Regions from separate parts of the Rhodobacter sp. 24-YEA-8 genome, predicted to be linked through region 1. Evidence: riboswitches for the same ligand, from Rfam matches in the RefSeq annotation. Region 1 holds a riboswitch; each other region holds the start of a gene.

Region 1 (4,604 bases):
GGCGCGCCCTTGGCGAGGCGCGGGCGCTGAGATCTTCCGACTGGCCCGCGCGACTGCCCGCCTTCTTCGATCTTGTGCCTGAACCGAGCGCTGAGATCTTAGGCGATCTCGGCACGGGCTTTGTCGGCCGCACCCCGCCTCTGCGCTCGGCCGCAGAGGCGGGGTGCACGGTTCTCGCTCTCGGTCCAACCATCGCGGTTTCGCGCTTTGGCTGACTGACGCGCTTCTGGCCCGCGCATTCGGCTGGGATCGGCCGGTGCCGCTGCTTGCAGTCCATCCGCCGCGGGCGGCTTTCTGGCTGGAGGGCGAAGCATGGCTGACGGCCTGTGCTGCGGTTTGGGGCCGGGCGGCGGTTGCCGCCTTTGATCGTCACGTCGATCTGACCCGCCGCGCTGCTCTGCGCGCGGTAAATCTGCGGCGGCCCGGAAAGGATGCTGCCACCATCGTCGCTATGCTGCTGACGGAGGACGCGCTGGCAGCACAGGCGGGGGCCGAGGCCAGCGATCGCGCCGCGCGATGGCTCTTCGACCGACTGACATCACTCGGCCTGGTGCGTGAGCTGACCGGACGACCGACCTTTCGGCTTTACGGGTTGTTACAATGGCTCCGAAATCCGCCGAACGGCTGGACGCCGGACTCACCGAGTTGCCGCAGGCCCCGCGTTGGCGCGAATGGATGGCGCGGGTCGAGGCGGTGGGTCGGGATGTGCCGGCCCGGGAGGTCGGCCGGGATTGTGCGCTCGATCTGTTGATCAAGGACATTTCTGCCGAACTGGCGGGGCGTCCTTACGAGATTGCGCGCATCGCAGGCGTGTCAATCGGCGTGGAAAGCTGCCCCCTATCGGCGCGCAATATTGACCCCACCCGGCGGTCGGAGATCAGGGCCTGAGCCGACGGGACTGATCATGTTGTAAGGGCGAGTCAGGCCCTGATCTTCAGGCGCGGTTCTTGAAGCGCCAGGACCTTCAGCGTCTTCTGGCGCCGCGACAGCGTGCTGAAGTCCGGCACAGTCCAATCCAGGCCGACCAGCCGCAGCAGGCTCTCGACAGAGCCGGTCGTCTGTCTGAGCGCCATTCCGAACAACACTTTCATCGTCAGGCAGGTCTGGATCGCGGCATCGCTATAGTCACGCTGTCGCCCGCGCTTGGCGGTGGGCGCGGCCTCCCACGTTATGGCGGGGTCGAACCAGATCGCCAGTGAACCGCGGCGCTTGAGCGCCTTGTTGTCGCTTGGCCAGTTCCCGGTCTTGTACGACGGTGGTGTGGGTCTGCTCATGCAGAGCAGCTATCTCGCTGGATTCCCGAGATGAATCCACTCAGCCGATTTGCGCAACAGAGCAGGCGATTGGCACAAGGTCGGGAATGCAGCTTAGCGATCCCGATGGCGGTTTCATGTGCTGGCTGCAAACCGCGCGGCAAGATGACCTCGCCGTCCTGTCGCATCTGGCGGAAGATATCAGTTTCCTGCCCGGAGATTTTTGCCGGGTCCGTCAGGATCCGGATGCCGGCAAAAACCTGTGCCTCGCGCTCAACTTCTCATTCCGCTGGTCCTCAGAGGCGCAAGCAAAGCTGCTCCGGCTGCTCAGCGCATTATCGGGATAGGGCGCTGAGCAGCCGCGCTAAACAAAGCCGATCTCACCCCCGAGCGGCCTCGAGGCGGCTGATGACATATTGGCGGATGTCGAGATTCCAATCCTCCATCGGGGCATAATAGCCATGATCATGTACCCGGTTGCGGATGCCGCGCTGCACCCGCTCACAGACCGACCAGTCCTGACGGTTCACCAGATCCCAGAATTCCACCGCATCCGCCGGGTCAAAACCGGGCCGTGCCATCTCGTCTTGTGCGAAGAGAAAGAGGCATCGAATTGTCGTGGCTGTGGGGCCCTTTGGCGTCAGCAGGAAACAGGCGACATGATCGCGCGCGAGGCTTACGAAAAGATTGGGATAGATCAGCTCTCCCTTGTGGTTTTGCTGCTCTGCCGCATCAAGGCCCGGGAAAGACGAGCGCGGCGTGGTGCCGGTTGCGGTGAAAGTATCGGCACCCTCGCGATGCGGCACACCATTTTCCCAGTCCAGCCCGGAACCGCCATTGGCGCGAAACGCAGGAACGATGGCACAAAGCTCGGGATGCACGCCGCCGCAATGATAGCATTCGTTGTAATTCTCGGCGAGGATCTTCCAGTTCGCCTCGATCTCATAGGTGATCTCTGCCCCGATCCGCAGATTGGCCAGCGGGTAACGCGCAACGCGTTCGGGCGCGCCGCCCAGCTGTTCGGCCAGGGTGCCGGCTCCCTCAGGTGAGAGATGGACGAACAGAAAGCCGCCCCAGCTGTCAACGCCCACCTTATGCAGTGAGAAATCCGCCTTGCGGATATGTTCGCCCTCCACCAGATGCGGAGCGGCAACGAGGCGGCCATCCAGATCATAGGCCCAGGAATGATAGGCGCAGCGGATCATACTGCCGGCAACGCCGCCTTTCAGCGGCGCGCGCCCTGCCCGCTCTTCCAGATGGCGCGCGGTGCAAAGCTCTGCCCCTCGATGGCGGCAGACATTGTAAAAGGCACGCAGCGCCCCGTCCGGTTTGCGCAGGATCAGGATGCTCTGCCCCATGACATCGACGACCATATGGCCCCCGGCGGCGTCGAGTTCCTCGACCCGTCCGGTGCAATACCATTCGCGCATGAAGATCGCCCTGCATTCCTCCGCGTGATGGTCCGGATCGCTGTACCAGTTGCTGGGCAGCGTTTTTTCCATCGGCTGACCCTCTGCTTCAGCGGCAGTTATCTGACGGCCTTGTGTCATTGATTGTCCTTTTCAGCTGTCTTCAGTTTAGCGGGGACGCAGCGACTTCGGGACCAGCCTCAGGGCCGGGGGTCCTTGTCGGAATACCAGTTACCTCAACTCAACTCCTGCAATCCCATGAGGACGCCTGCCATGGTCCGGAACTGCGCCGCTTTATTGCCGGGGCACTGCGGCCATCGGCGGCTTGCGCTTCTCGTTCAGGCTGGGCCGCCAGGGGTATCTCCATTTCCGCGCGGCGAGACGGGTCGGAGACGATGCCAAATAGCTTCGGCACATACGCCCCGAGGCCGCCCGCCGCAGCCATAGGTGGTAGTTCCATCGGGGCTGGTTTCCGGACTTCGGCCTCGCCCTTTCGGACGTTTCAGGCGCCTTCCTGGGTCTATGCCCGGTGGCATCTGCCTGAACTCTGGACCGCTACCGTTGCGGGGGCAGCGCCGGACTCTGACCGGCTTCCCAATTCTCCCTCCGGCATCGCTGTCGCAGGGCACCCTGATCGCCCCAGTGGGACGCATGCCCTTCCCTTCGTCTGTCCCTGGAGCGAAGCGTGGATGTCGCGAACAGACCAGCCAGCGGCAATTCTCCCGTGTCGCATTGCGTCTCGCTGGGGCTGTGACGTGGTGAAAGGTTAACGACATGGTTTTTGCGATAAGGCCGGCACGCCGATGAAACGGAATGCCGGCCTGCTGGGTCACCCCACCGGGCCTGGTGTCATCGCGCAGAAAGGCTGTCCACCGGGAGGGGACGGGGCAACTCTCCGCCACTCAGCCCCGCATCTTGCGCACGATATCCATGAATTCACGCGCGCGTTTGGGATCGACCGCATTCCAAGTATGGCCATCCACTTTGAGCGAGGAGCCAACCACACAGCCATCCGCGATTTTCAGTACATCTTCGACCGTGCCATGTTTCACGCCGCTATTGGCGAGAACCGGAGTGTCAGGCAGCGTCTTCTTCACGTTTTCCGGATCCACTATCTGGGCAGATTCCCCGGTGATCGCGCCCGAGACCAGCACGGCATCCCGGATCGAGGAAAACACTGCCGACCGCGCGCGATCCGCCAGTGGGCGACTGTCAGGCGAGACGGCGAATTCGGCTGAAACGTTGTTCAGGATCACCAGATCCTTGCGGTCCAGCTGACGTGCGCGCACATCGCGCGACCGGCATTCGGCGTCCAAACACGCCAGCCAAACCAGATGAACAAACCGGCGTCCTCGAACATCAAAGGAAAATGTCTTCAGTGCCGGGCTAAATCAGCACCCTTTTAAAGGGATGGTTTCGTGAACCGGTCCATCTATGCCGTAGTGCCCCCGCGTCGAATATGTGTTGACCGATCCTGGCCGCTCGCTTCTGGAGCTGATGAAAGGTTTTGTCGCCTCGGCCGATGAGAACCACGCTGCGATCCGCAGTGCGCCGGGCTTTCAGGACGTGAGAGACCGCTGACGTCAGCGCGGCGTCCCCTCCTTCAGAAATCGCCTGCGAGGAAATCGCAGGCCCGACCTGAACAAGCCTTGCCGGCGTGACAGTGACCGACCGGATCCCTGATTGCCGCAGGCGCAACGTGGGTTTCCCGGAGATTGCGTTAATCATGACACGCATGATGTTTCAGGGCGTTACGCTGCATTTCCTGAGGTTTCATCTGAAGAATTGCTGCATTTCTTCGTGATCGGTATCGCCTTTAAAGTGTAACCAGGTCGTCGCAATGCCACCTGATATCAGGTGCCTTTCGGGACCTGGCAGGAGCAGCGGGCCGGCCCAATCCGAAGGGAAGACCGATGCGGCTGAGCAGTGCCAGCAGAACTCC
Region 2 (4,604 bases), on a different contig from region 1:
ATCGGTATCACCGGGGATCGCCTGACCGGGAAGGATCATCGAAACTGTCAGATCCGGCTCGAGTTTCAGCGGGTCAAGATCGTCGAAATTCGCGATCCGGCTGAGGGCCAGGCAGGCGACTTTCACCCGGCCGGTGCCCGAGGCCGCAAGGTCGAGCGCGTCCTCTGCCGGCAAAAGCCGGGCATCGCGAAACCAGGGCAGAACGCCAAAACCGCGCCAGCCGGTCCGGTCCGCGATCAGCCGGTAGCCATCATCGAACAATGAGGGATCGCCGCGAAAGCGGTTGACCAGAAAACCCGCGATCTGCGCGTTATCGGCCGCATCCAGCACGGCCTGGGTGCCGACGATCTGCGCGATCACGCCGCCGCGATCGATGTCGCCTGCCAGGACCACCGGCACATCGGCGGCCAGGGCGAAACCCATATTGGCGATGTCATTCCTGCGCAGATTGACCTCGGCGGGGCTGCCTGCACCCTCGACAATCACAAGATCGGCCCTGGCTTTCAGACGCTGGAAGCTCTCCTGCACCGCTCCGGCGATCTTCGGCTTCATGGCGGCGTAATCCTTAGCGCGCACCGAGGTCAGGCGCTTCCCCTGCACCACGACCTGGGCTCCGGTATCGGTCTCGGGTTTCAGCAGGACCGGGTTCATATCGCTATGTGGTGCGACCCCGCAGGCCAGGGCCTGCAATGCCTGTGCCCGGCCAATCTCGCCCCCGTCCACCGTCACCGCGGCATTGTTCGACATGTTTTGTGGCTTGAACGGCAGGACCGAAAGCCCCCGCCGCCGCGCCACCCGGCAAAGCCCGGCGACCAGCAGCGACTTGCCGACATTCGAGCCGGTGCCCTGGATCATCAGCGCCCGGCCAGGGGGCTGGCCCGACATCAGAACTCTACCCCGGCCTGGGCCTTAACTCCGGCGCGGAACGGGTGTTTCACCATCGCCATTTCCGTCACGAGATCGGCCATTTCCACCAGTTCCGGCTTTGCATTGCGCCCGGTCAGCACGACATGGGTCATCGGCGGTTTCTCATCGCGCAGAAACTCCAGCACCTCGGCCAGATCAAGATAGTCATAGCGCAGCGCGATATTGATCTCGTCCAGCAGAACCATGCGGTTCCGCTCGTCCCGGATCAGCTCTTTCGCCTTTTCCCAGGCGCGCGCCGCTGCGGCCTTATCCCGCTCCAGGTCCTGGGTCTCCCAGGTAAAGCCTTCGCCCATCGTGTAGAACTGGCAGAGACCTCCGAAATTCTTCAGGATCAGATCGCGTTCGCCGGTCGACATCGCGCCCTTGATGAACTGCACCACGCCGCAGGGCATCTCATGCGCGATGCAGCGCAGGATCATCCCGAAGGCGGAGGAGCTTTTGCCCTTCCCCGGCCCGGTATGGACAATGATCAGCCCCTTCTCGCCGGTCTTTTCCGCCATCATCCGGTCGCGCGCGGCCTTGATCTTCGCCTTTTTTGCGGCGTGGCGGGCAGCATCTTCCGCAGGATTTGCGGCGGGATCGGGAGCATCGGTCATTCCTGGCCTCGCTTGACATTCGGTGGGTCTGATGGCTTGGCTGTGGCCATCGCTGGTTCCTGCCATACAGCAGGCGAAGAGGGAATGCGACAGGCCGAAAGCCCAAGCGCAGCCGCCCCCGCGACCGTGACCGGAAAGGTCGCCCAACCGCCACTGGCACCGCGCCGGGAAGGCAGGGCGCCCGCAGGGGGCATCCCCCGAAATCCGCAAGCCGGGAGACCTGCCAGCGTCGGTGCGGCCCTTCGGGGCGCGCATCATTCGCAACGGGCGGCCGGGGTGAGCCGCGGGTCTGGTGGTGCTTTCGCCCGCCACCTGTTCCCCGCGCAGCCAAAGCCATGCCGGAGGGGCAGATGGCCGGAGAAGCCGAGCTTGTGGTCTGTACCACATGCAGATTGCCGGGCAGCAGCCCCGAGGCCATACGCGATGGCGCGCGGCTCTCTGAGGCGCTGGCCGCCAGAGGCGTGGCGCATCGTCGCCAGGAATGCCTGTCCGCCTGTTCCAATGGCTGCGCCGTGGTGTTTCGCGGCCCGGGCCGCTGGACCTATGTGCAGGGCCATCTCGACCCCGATCTGCATCTGAACGACCTCGTCACCATGTATCACGCCTTTGCGGCGACGCCCGATGGCATCGTCCCCTGGCGTGCGCGGCCCGAGGTCATCCGCAAGAACACAATCGCCCGTATCCCTCCGATGGAGCTTTGACATGTCCGCAGACAAATCCCTGGAAAAAACCCCCGTCACCGTGATCACCGGCTTTCTTGGCGCCGGGAAAACCACGCTGATCCGGCACCTGCTGCAAAACCCGGGCGGGCGGCGGCTCGCTGTGCTGGTGAATGAATTTGGCGATGTCGGTGTCGATGGTGACCTGATCCGCGACTGCGCCGATGCGAATTGCCCGGAAAGCTCGATTGTCGAACTCACCAATGGCTGCATCTGCTGCACCGTTGCCGACGAGTTCATCCCCTCGATCGAGAAGCTGATGGCGATGGAGCCGCGTCCCGATCATATCGTGATCGAAACCTCGGGCCTTGCGCTGCCGAAACCGCTGCTGAAGGCCTTTGACTGGCCGGCTTTGCGCTCGAAAATCACCATCGACGGTGTGGTCGCGGTGGCCGATGCCGAAGCAGTCTCCGCCGGTCTTTTCGCTCCGAACCCAGCCCGGCCCGGCGCGGCTGAAGCCGATCACGAGACCCCGCTTTCCGAGGTCTTCGAAGATCAGATCGCCTGTGCCGATATCGTGCTTTTGTCCAAGGCCGATCTCGCAGGGGATGCCGGCATCGCAAAGGCAAAAGCCGTGATCGAGGCCGAAGCGCCGCGCCCGCTGCCGATGCTGCCTTTGACCGAAGGCGTGATCGATGCGCGTGTCGTGCTGGGGATCGGTGCGGCCGCCGAGGACAGCCTGAATGAGCGCCCCTCGCATCACGATGGCCATGATGATCATGATCATGACGATTTCGACACGATCGTGGTCGATCTGCCCGAAATCACCAACCCGGAGGCGCTTGCGGCGAAAGTCTCGGCACTGGCGGCCTCGCAGAACATCCTGCGCGTCAAAGGCCATGTGGCGGTCGAAGGCAAGCCGATGCGCCTTCTGATCCAGGCCGTCGGCCCGCGTGTGCGTCATCAGTTCGACCGGCCCTGGGGCAACCAGCCCCGCCGCTCGCAGCTTGTCGTGATCGCGGAACATGGCAATATCGACGCGGCCGCCGTTCGGGCCGCTCTGGGGGCATAAGGGGCCTGATGCACGTCCTCTTTCGCGAAAGCCACGGTCTGGAAGAGACCGACACGCCGCAGGATCTCGGGCAGACGCCCGGGGATCTGGTGGTGATGTCGTTTTCCGACAGCGATCTCGGGGCTTTCGCGGCAGGGTGGAAGCGGGGGCGCGAGACGCTGCCCTCGCTCAGGCTGGCGAACCTGTCGCGGCTGTCGCATCCGCTGTCGGTCGATACCTGGATCGGGCAGACGCTGACCGGGGCAAAGGGCGTGCTGATCCGGCTGATCGGCGGGGTGAATTACTGGGCCTACGGCGTCGAACAGGTCTCTAACATGGCCAGATCACGCGGGATCGCGCTGGCGCTCCTGCCGGCGGATGGTCGCCCCGACCCTGGGCTGGATGCCGCCTCGACTTTGCCGGTGGCCACGCTGCGGCGCCTCTCCGCGCTGTGCGATACCGGCGGAGCGGTCGCGGCCCAGGGCGCGCTTGCGCAGCTCGCGCTTGCGGCGGGTCTCTATGCCGGGCCGGTGCCCGGCGCGAAATCGCTGCCGGGCTTTGGCTTCTGGCACCCGTCGGCCGGCGTGCTCCGTGACCTGCCGCAGGGGGGGGCGCCGCTTGTCCTGATCCCTTTCTACCGTGCCTGGGCCGCCGCCGGCGACACCGCCGCCATCGACGCCCTGATCCGGGCGTTCGAAGCCGAAGGCTTTCGGGCATACGGCGCTTTCCTTCCCAGCCTCAAGGACGAGGCCGCTGCCCGCTGGCTGCGCGAGATCCTCCCGGTGCTTGGTCCCAAAGCGCTGGTCAATGCCACCGCCTTTTCCGCCCGCGCGGCCAGTGGCTCACCGCTGGAGGCCGCCGGCGTGCCGGTCTTCCAGGTGATCCACGCGACCTCCACCCGCGCCGCCTGGGAAGGGGCCGGGCGCGGCCTTTCCCCCGCCGATCTCGCCATGCATGTTGCGCTTCCCGAGGTCGATGGCCGTATCACGGCCGGGGTGATTTCGTTCAAGGACGAGGCGCCGCGCGACCCGGATCTGCAATTTTCCCGCACCAGCCACGCGCCGGACCCCGAGCGTATCGGGGCCGTGGTCGCGAAGGTCAGAGCCTGGATCCGCCTCGCGGCCGAGCCCCCGGCCAGCCGCCGCATCGCGATGGTTCTCTCGACCTATCCGGGCAAATCCTGGCGCATGGCCCATGCCGTGGGCCTCGACGTTCTGGCCTCGGCCGAGGCGATGGCCGAAGATCTCGGCGCCGCCGGTTTCAGCATTCAACCCGGTGTCCCGCTTGACCAGGCGCTGCAATCCGAGGTCATCGCCTGGCCGCTCCCGGCCTATCGCGAGGCGCTGGCAACCCTGCCGGAAACGCTGAGGA
Region 3 (4,604 bases), on a different contig from region 1:
GTGCTGGTGATCGATCTCGACCGGTTCAAATCCGTCAATGATTGTTATGGCCATACCACCGGCGACACTGTCCTGGTCGAAGTGGTCCGCCGCCTGCGCGACAATCTGCGGATCGACGATATGCTGGCGCGGATCGGGGGCGAGGAATTTCTGATCGCCCTGCCCGAAACCACTGCCGCCGAGGCGCAGCGCATTGCCGAACGGCTGCGCTGCGTGGTCGGCGCTACACCGGTCGATGGCGGCAATGGGGTCGCGCTCAGCGTGACGGTCTCCATCGGCGTGAAAACCGGCGGCGGCCCGATGGCGCCTTCCGAGGATATTACTGCCATGGTGGATGCGGCCGATGGCGCGCTTTTGCGGTCGAAGACCCTGGGCCGCAATGTTGTGACGCTCAGCCATTCCCCGGTGTGACGCCAACACGTGACGCCATCCTGTGGCGCCCCGATGATCTGGCCCGGCCGGAAGTGCCCGCGTCCAGCGCCTTGCCAAAACCGGACGCCAGACCTCGCCGTCGCGTCCTCAGGCCAGGCAGGCCGCAACTGTCTGTGCATGAGAGCTGCGGGCAGCCCCTGCGCCATGGTCAGGAAGACCCGCTGGCGGAAACCGAGGCCACGGCCGCCCCGCTGCGGTCACCACAGGCAGAACAGCGCGGACGCTCCCGCTGCGTCATCTCAGCGGCGGATCGCCGCCAGTTCCGCGAGGCCCGCAAGGAATTCCGCGTTGCTCAGCATGACCTCCTGCCGGCCTAGCGCCGCCGCCTCCCCCATCGCAACCCCGGTGAGCTTTTGCGCAAAAACAACGGCTTCTGAGAGAGAACGACCACGCCCCAGCCCGGCGATGATCAGCGCCGCGAACAGATCCCCGGTCCCCGACAGCGCCAGCGGCAAATGCGGCGCGGGGTGACGGCTGACGCCTTCCGGCGTAATCACCACGCTTTCAAGACAGCCCTCGGGGCTGTCTTCCAGCACGCATCCGGTCGCAATCACCCGCGCCCCGGGGCGCAGGTTCAGGCCCGCCCGCGCCAGCGCCAGATCTTCGAGCCGCGCGATCTTCTGCCCCGACAAGAGTGACAGCTCAAACGGGTTCGGCGTGGTCAGATCGGCCAGCGGCAGCAATTCATCGCGGATCACCGCCACCACCGCTTCGGGCACATAACGCCCCGGCTTGGCATCGCCGATCACCGGATCGCAGAGATAGACCAGACGCGGGTTGATCTCGCGCGCTTTCGCGATGAAGTCCGCCGCCATATGTGCGATCGCGGCCGAGCCGATATAGCCCGTCACGATGTAATCGGCCCGTTCGGGGAGCCCACGCTCCATCGCGCCCAGAAGCAGATCGGCGAAAAAATCCTCGGGCAGCGCGCGGCCGCGCAGGCTCGGGTAATCGGGGGTATTCGAGAACACCACTGTCGGGATCGCCGCCACCTCCAGCCCGGCCGCACAAAGCGGAAACAGCGCCGCCGAATTGCCGACATGGCCGAACACGACCTGGCTCTGGATCGAAATGACGAAAGGCGGGGTCTGCATTGCTATGTCCTTCCCGCGCAGGATCCCGGTCATGGTTCGGGGCGCGCGGGCAGAGGTTACAACCGCTCGCGCGCAAAAGGCCATGGGGTAAACCCCGGGTCTCAGGGGAATTTCCGCAAAGATCTGCCGTCATGCGCTGATGACGGGTCCGGGATGGCGGATCCCTGGTCCGCCTCGCAGGACAGGTCCCGGATGCGCCCCCTGTAACGCGCCCGTGATAACTGGCGTTGACAGACCACCACCCCGGCGGGTAGCGCTGAGGCGACGGTTCCCGCGAGGGAGGAAAGAGGGAACGCAGCAGGGCATCCGCCCGATCTGCGGCTGCCCCCGCAACTGTGAGCGGCGAGGGTTTCGCAATATGCCACTGGGGTTCAGGGACCCTGGGAAGGCGCGAAATCCACAGACCCGCGAGCCAGGAGACCTGCCGTCGGCCATATTCACGGGCAGGCGCATCAGGCGGGGGTTCCTGATGGCAAGGATGACATGCGGGTGATTGCCCGCCTGGTCCTGGCAGTCTGCAGTGACGAGCGATTCACCTTTCGGGGTAAAATTCATGCCGTCCATTTCGCGCCGCACATCTGTGCGGCTTTTGCTGACACTTACCGCTCTCACCCCCATCACCGCTGCGCCGGTGCTGGCCGAAGAGACCACCATCGGCCTCGGCACCATCTGGCTGCCGGTCGATGACGAGGCGGGCCAGGGGCTTGAGGCCACCGCGCCCACCGCGAGCCGGCTGGGTGAAAAGATCCGCGATATTCCTGCCGCCGTCGAGGTGATCGGCACCGAGACCATGGCCGAACGCGGTCTCCATTCGATCGCCTCCGCCGTATCGCAGACCGCAACCGGGGTCACCTCGATCGCTGCACCGGGCTATGACAATGCCTTCGCCGCGCGCGGCTTTCAGGGCACGAGCTCGGTGATGATGCTGTTTGACGGCACCAGGCAGTTTCCCGGGCGCGGCAATATCTCTTTCCCGGTCGACAGCTGGCTGATCGAGGAATTCGAGGTCCTGAAAGGCGGCGGCTCGGTGATCCATGGGCATGGCGCGATTGGCGGTTTCGTCAATGCGATGCCCAAACGCCCGTTTGACGGTGCGCCGCGCCATCTGTTGACCGCGCTTGCAGGGTCAGATGGCAGGCTGCGCTTTGGCGCCGACAGTGGCGGCTCGCTCTCGGACACACTTTCTTACCGCATCGCGGTGATTGCAGATGGCTCCGACGGCTGGATCGACGGTGCGGATGACAGCCTCGGCGCCGTGACCGCTGCGCTGAGCTGGAAGGCGACGCCTGATCTGACCTTCACCCTGTCGGCAGATTACGCGAAGCGCGAGCCGATGACCTATTATGGCACGCCCCTGCGCAACGGCATCCTCGTCGCCGGGACCGAGGCGCTGAACTACAATGTCGAAGACGCGAAGACTGACTTCACCGATCACTGGCTGCAGCTGAAAACCGAATGGGCGCCTTCGGACTCGGTCCGCGTCTCGGCTGTGCTGTACCGCATCGGGTCTGACCGCAGCTTCCGCAATGCGGAAACCTATGAATGGGATCCGGTGACCGATACGGTATCGGTCGGCGAATTCGTCGCCATCGACCAGGATCAGGATCAGACCGGCTTCCGGCTGGATGCCGGCTTCCGCCACGGGATCGCGGGCTATGACAGCCATACGGTGATCGGCTTTGACCTGAACCGCTCGAAATCCGGCTATGCCAGTGCCTTCAACTTCGGTTCGGTCACGGTCGACCCGTTCAACCCGCGCCCCGGCCGCTTCCCCGCCAGCCTGACCCCGGTGGCACAATACCGCTCGACCCTCGACCAGCGCGCGGTCTTTCTGGAAAACCGCACCGACCTTGGCCAGGGGCTGGCGCTCAGCCTTGGCCTGCGCCAGGACTGGTTCGATCTGAGCCGCGAGGGTATCGCAACCCCCGCATCGAGCTTTGACGCCAGCTACAAGGCCCCATCGGCGCGGGTCGCGCTCAGCTGGGCGGCGAATGAGACCACGGTGGTTTACGGCCAGCTGGCCTGGTCCACCGACCCGGTGAACATGCCGCTGATGGATTACGCCGCGAATTTCCGCGACTTCGATCTGACCACGGGGCGGCAATTCGAGATCGGGATGCGCCAGAGCTTTGCCGATGGCCGCGCCGAATGGTCGCTTACCGCCTATGATATCGTGAAGCGCAATGTGCCGGTGCTGGCGCCGGGGTCTTTCACGCTGCAACAGGCCGGGCAGCAATCCTCACGCGGGATCGAGCTGGCAGCCAGCGCCACGGTGACCGACACCCTGCGGCTCAGTGGCAATATTGCCCGCACCAAAGCGCGGTTTGACGATTTCACCTTCTTCGATTTCAACACCTTTTCCTGGGTGGATTATTCGGGGAATGTGCCGATCCTCGTGCCGGAAACCTCGGCCAATCTCTGGGCATCCTGGGGTTTCGCCGATGCCTGGACCGCGCATCTGGGTGTGCAATTCGTCGGCAAGGCCTGGTATGACTACGCCAATACCGAGAAACGCGGCAGCTTCTCGCTGATCAATGCCGGGCTTGACTGGCAGGCGGGCGAGACCTCGACCCTGTCATTGCGCGTGACGAACCTCTTCGACAAGAGCTATGCGGCATATCTCTACCCCGAAAAGGGTCAGGTGGTTCTCGGTGCGCCGCGCCGGTTCGAGTTGCAGCTGACCTCGAAGTTCTGAAAGCCGCCCCCATGACCGACGCCTCACAAGACGAGACCTTCGCGTTGCTTGCCCGGCTTTTCGGGGCCGAAGGGCATTTGTGGAGCATCGGCACCCTTGCAGGGTTCATGGGGTTTGACCTGACCGGTATCCCGCAAAACATCGGCGGGGCACTGGTGCTGGAAGGTGAGACCGGGCGCGCCCGTCTCACCCCCGGCGGAAAGCTCCTGGCGTTCGAGACCCTCAGCAGCGAGCCGAAGGGCTGGAACCACGGGATCGCGCTCTGCCAGGCGGGTGGGCTGCCCCCCCGCCCCCGCGACCGCCACCTCAGCGTGGTCGCGGATGATGCAGCCCTGGTTGCCGCAGACCAAAGCGCGCCGGCGCTTGATCTGGGGCTGGGCCAT
Region 4 (4,604 bases), on a different contig from region 1:
AGCTACTCCCTGGAAATCGGACAGTGACGGAAGCTACGATCTGACGTTTGCTGGTCTCCACGGACGAGGAGATCAGGCATGCGAAAACGCAGGAACCATGACGCGGGCTTCAAGGCGCGCGTGGCACTTGAGGCCATCAAGGGCGAGCGCACTGTGTCGGAGTTGGCGGCCGAATACGGCGTGCATCCGACGATGATCCATCAATGGAAGAAATCGCTGCTCGACGGGGCTGCGGACATCTTCGAGCGCGGCGGCAAGAAGCCCGCGACGGAGGTGGATGAAGAGACGGTCCGGTCATTGCACGCCAAGATCGGGGAGCTGGCTGTCGCCAACGATTTTTTGTCACGAAAGCTCAAGCCGTGGAGCGGAAAGTGAGGCGTGGGATGATCGAACGGGACCACCCTGCACTGTCGATCGGGGCGCAGTGCCGCCTGCTGTCGATCTCGCGCTCGTCGTTCTGCCACGAGCCGGCTGGAGAGACTGATCAGAACCTCGGCCTGATGCAGCTGATCGACCGGCAGTTCATGGATACGCCCTTCTACGGCGTCCGGCAGATGACCTGGCATCTGCAAAACGAGGGGCACGGCGTGAACCAGAAGCGCATCCGGCGGCTGATGCGGCTCATGCGTTTGATGCCGATTTACCAGAAGCCCAACACCAGCAAGCCGAGAAAGGGCCACAAGACCTATCCCTACCTGCTGGGCGGGCTGCGGGTCGATCGCCCCGGTCAGGTCTGGTGCGCCGACATTACCTATCTCCCGATGCGGCGGGGGTTTCTGTATCTGGTCGCCATCATGGACTGGTTCACGCGCAAAGTTCTGGCCTGGCGCATATCGAACACCCTGGAAGCGGACTTCTGCGTCGAGGCGTTGAACGAGGCCATCCACCGGTTCGGCGCGCCCACAATCATGAACACTGACCAAGGCAGCCAGTTCACGTCCTTCGCTTGGACAGATCGGCTGAAACGCGTCGGAACCCGCATCTCGATGGACGGCAAGGGGCGGTGCATCGACAATGTCTTCATCGAGCGCCTGTGGCGGTCCCTGAAATACGAATGCGTCTATCTGCATGCCTGGGAGACCGGGTCTCAGGCAAAGGCCGCAATCGGATCCTGGGTCAGCTTCTATAACCATCGGCGGCCACACACTGCCCATGGCGGGTTGCCCCCCGCCGTGGTCTACTTCAACAGCATCGAAACCGACCGGCAGGCACAGGCAGTAGCTTAAACATCCTCGAAAACTGTCCAAGCATCGGGGAGTAGCTCAAGGTGCTGTGGCCGCACATATCCATCCCGCGTGACAGCCAGATCGCAGGACTATGCAAGGCGCGATGGCCATATAGGCTGAAACCGGACGGCCAGGCAGCCTGTTTCAGGTGATGCACCCGGGGCGTTGCGAGATTTCGCCAACCGGATTGCGCCAGCTTTGAAAAAGACCGGCTAAATATAGGCCGGAACGGTGCAAATCCATATGAATTCGGTCAGATTCACCTGGCGCGCAGAAGCACCTTCCGGCACAGGTCCAGCTGCAAGGGGGATTTCGAGAAAATTCGTCTGAGCCTGATCTCTTACACTACCGGTTTCGCTCATGATATTCATGAATATAATCTGCCTTTGAAATCGTTGACATTCCCTGGCTCCCAAAGGATTTTATCACTTGATTCAGGTGCCGGGGGAAGCCCCGGTTAAAAGGGAATCCGGTAAGGCCAGTGCCAAATCCGGAGCTGCCCCCGCAACTGTGAGCGGCGAGCCTGTCCGAAAAGCCACTGGCGCATATGCTGCGCCGGGAAGGCCGGACAAGGTTACGACCCGCAAGTCAGGAAACCTGCCTGGATTGATCACCTGTTCCGGCCGCGGTGGGCGTGTCGGGAGCGGCCGTTCCGCAAAGGTGACTGCAAAGGCCCGTGTGACATCTGTCGCCCGGGGCCGGCTTCGCGACATCCGTCGCGGAGTGTCTGTGGTTTTACGGCCTGTCTTTTCAGGCCGCTCAGAAGGCATGTCACAATGACAGAAGGTTTCACTTTCAGGGTTACGAAGATTGGCTTCGACGAGAATTACATTCCCGCCGAAAATACGCGCATCACCACCAATTTTGCCAATCTTGCCAGAGGGGAACATCGCCGGGAGAATTTGCGAAACACTCTGGCGATGATCACTAACCGGTTCAATTCTCTGGCGGGTTGGGACAACCCTGAAGGTGACCGGTATTCCGTCGGGGTTGAGATCATATCTGTCGACATGGATATGGGGGATGCCGAAACTGCGGGCGTTTTCCCGATTATTGAGATTTTGAAGACAAAAATCCTTGATCACAAGAGCCGTAAGGTCATTGATGGGGCCGCGGGGAATAATTTCTCTTCATATGTACGGGACTATGATTTCAGCATAGCGCTCCCCGAGTATAATAAAGGGAGATCCGTTTTCGCCGCGCCAGAAGGTTTTGGAAACCTGCATGGAAATCTGTTCAGGAGTTTCGTTAAATCTGAGGTATATCGTCAGAATTTCAGCAAAACACCTGTGATATGTCTCAGTGTGTCAAGCAACAGAACCTATATTCGAACCGATATCACTCATCCTATTCTTGGTGCTGAATACAGGCAGGATGAAGCATCTCTGACCGACAGATATTTTGCAAAAATGGGAATGAAGGTTCGCTGTTTCATGCCGCCGGGCGCCGTAGCCCCCCTGGCATTTTATTTCATGGGGGATCTTCTGGCTGATTATACAAATCTGGAAATGATCAGTGCCATCAGCACGATGGAGACATTCCAGAAGATCTATCGCCCGGAAATCTACAACGCCAATGCCGCCGCGGGCAGCTGCTATCACCCAAGCCTGAAACATCAGGACTATTCTCTGACGCGGATTGTCTATGACCGCGAAGAGCGCAGTCGTCTGGCGCTGGAGCAGGCCAGGTTCGCGGAAGAGCATTTTATCAGGCCGCATCAGGCCAGGCTTTCGCAATGGTCAGCCAGTTTCGCGCTTTGACAGAATAAAAAAGGTCCCCCACTATGAATAAACTTCTTCCCACCGCCACTGCCGGCAGCCTTCCCAAACCGTCCTGGCTGGCCGAGCCCGAGAAACTCTGGTCGCCCTGGAAACTGGAAGGGGAAACACTTGCTGAAGGCAGGCAGGATGCGTTGCGCCTTGCGCTGGACGATCAGCAGCAGTCGGGCATCGACATTGTGAGCGATGGCGAACAGACCCGCCAGCATTTCGTCACCACGTTCATCGAACATCTTGAAGGCGTTGACTTTGAGAAACGAGAAACCGTAAGGATCCGGGATCGTTATGATGCCAGCGTGCCGACCGTCACCGGTGCCGTGGCGCGCAGCAGACCGGTTTTTGTCGAGGATGCAAAATTCCTGCGGCAGCAGACAAAACAGCCGATCAAATGGGCGCTGCCCGGCCCCATGACCATGATCGACACGCTCTATGATGCTCATTACAAAAGCCGGGAAAAGCTTGCCTGGGAGTTTGCAACAATCCTGAATCAGGAGGCGCGCGAACTGGAAGCCGCAGGCGTCGATATCATCCAGTTTGATGAGCCCGCCTTCAACGTGTTTTTCGATGAGGTCAATGACTGGGGGATTTCTGCACTGGAGCGGGCAGTTGAAGGTCTGAAATGCCAGACCGCAGTTCATATCTGCTATGGTTACGGCATCAAAGCCAATACGGACTGGAAGAAGACACTCGGCACCGAATGGCGTCAATATGAAAAGATCTTCCCGAAGCTGCAGGCGTCAAGCATCGATATGATTTCGCTTGAATGCCATAATTCGCATGTGCCGATGGATCTGATTGAACTGATCCGGGGCAAGAAGGTGATGGTTGGTGCCATCGATGTGGCTTCCGAACGGGTCGAGACGCCGGAGGAAGTGGCCAATACGCTGCGCAAAGCGCTGCAATTCGTAGATGCCGAAAATCTTTGCCCCTGCACCAATTGCGGCATGGCACCGCTGCCGCGCCATATCGCAAGGGCAAAGTTGCAGGCTCTGGGTGCCGGTGCCGAGATTATCCGCAAAGAACTGCAGGCATAATCAGATCGCATCGCCATGCCGCCGGAGAAACGCCGGCGGCATGTTACTCTTCCCCAAAGCGGTAGATCGCGAGGCTTCTTTCGCGTTCATTCACCGCAAGCGGCCGGTTGATCGGCGCGTGAGCGCGGGCGGCGCAGTCGCGACGTTCGCAAAGATAGCAGTTCAGCCCGATCTCGACCGGTTTCGATCTGACAAGGTCGATTCCGTCCGCATAGATCAGGCGCGGCGCATAGGCGGTATCGCAGCCAAGCCCGATCGCAAGCCGCTGCGCCGGTTGCCCCTGCATGCCGCCCGCGCGGGTCACGGTGCGCGCAACCGAAAAATAACTCGCGCCTTCGGGCATGCGGATCAGCTGTGTCTGTACCTGATCGGGCGTCTCGAAAGCGCCATGGATGTTCCAGAGCGGGCAGGTGCCACCAAAGCGCGAGAAGGGGAACCGCCCCGCCGAAAAGCGCTTTGAGATATTTCCCGCCCGGTCCACCCGCACGAAGAAGAACGGGATGCCCCGCGCACCCTCGCGTTGCAGCGTCGACATACGATGCGCGGTCTGCTCGAAACTGGTGCCA

Evidence for each region. Region 1 has a riboswitch for cobalamin ahead of BLW25_RS21890 (aromatic ring-hydroxylating oxygenase subunit alpha). Riboswitches for the same ligand answer to the same signal wherever they lie in the genome.
Region 2: linked by a shared signal. The riboswitch ahead of BLW25_RS14130 (DUF1636 domain-containing protein) and the one ahead of BLW25_RS21890 (aromatic ring-hydroxylating oxygenase subunit alpha) in region 1 are both predicted to bind cobalamin.
Region 3: linked by a shared signal. The riboswitch ahead of BLW25_RS09635 (TonB-dependent receptor) and the one ahead of BLW25_RS21890 (aromatic ring-hydroxylating oxygenase subunit alpha) in region 1 are both predicted to bind cobalamin.
Region 4: linked by a shared signal. The riboswitch ahead of BLW25_RS16890 (DUF1852 domain-containing protein) and the one ahead of BLW25_RS21890 (aromatic ring-hydroxylating oxygenase subunit alpha) in region 1 are both predicted to bind cobalamin.

What each region holds. Positions count from the first base shown of each region.
Region 1 is NZ_FNSK01000005.1:56,825-61,428, forward strand. Features, by position in the region: partial or broken gene BLW25_RS21865 (DUF1403 family protein) at 1-215, shown strand, start outside; partial or broken gene BLW25_RS25430 (DUF1403 family protein) at 164-535, shown strand; gene BLW25_RS25125 (hypothetical protein) at 601-888, shown strand; partial or broken gene BLW25_RS21880 (transposase) at 960-1,274, opposite strand; gene BLW25_RS21885 (hypothetical protein) at 1,361-1,600, shown strand; gene BLW25_RS21890 (aromatic ring-hydroxylating oxygenase subunit alpha) at 1,634-2,755, opposite strand; cobalamin riboswitch at 3,108-3,310, opposite strand; gene BLW25_RS21895 (BtpA/SgcQ family protein) at 3,565-3,951, opposite strand; gene BLW25_RS21905 (putative Ig domain-containing protein) at 4,576-4,604, shown strand, end outside.
Region 2 is NZ_FNSK01000001.1:2,907,263-2,911,866, reverse strand. Features, by position in the region: gene BLW25_RS14140 (cobyric acid synthase) at 1-885, opposite strand, end outside; gene cobO (cob(I)yrinic acid a,c-diamide adenosyltransferase) at 885-1,523, opposite strand; cobalamin riboswitch at 1,560-1,766, shown strand; gene BLW25_RS14130 (DUF1636 domain-containing protein) at 1,874-2,224, shown strand; gene cobW (cobalamin biosynthesis protein CobW) at 2,226-3,254, shown strand; gene cobN (cobaltochelatase subunit CobN) at 3,263-4,604, shown strand, end outside.
Region 3 is NZ_FNSK01000001.1:1,962,932-1,967,535, forward strand. Features, by position in the region: gene BLW25_RS09625 (diguanylate cyclase) at 1-411, shown strand, start outside; gene pdxY (pyridoxal kinase) at 672-1,526, opposite strand; cobalamin riboswitch at 1,775-1,970, shown strand; gene BLW25_RS09635 (TonB-dependent receptor) at 2,080-4,221, shown strand; gene BLW25_RS09640 (DUF6925 family protein) at 4,233-4,604, shown strand, end outside.
Region 4 is NZ_FNSK01000002.1:78,574-83,177, forward strand. Features, by position in the region: partial or broken gene BLW25_RS16885 (IS3 family transposase) at 79-1,226, shown strand; cobalamin riboswitch at 1,646-1,846, shown strand; gene BLW25_RS16890 (DUF1852 domain-containing protein) at 2,003-2,986, shown strand; gene BLW25_RS16895 (methionine synthase) at 3,010-4,038, shown strand; gene BLW25_RS16900 (helix-turn-helix domain-containing protein) at 4,082-4,604, opposite strand, start outside.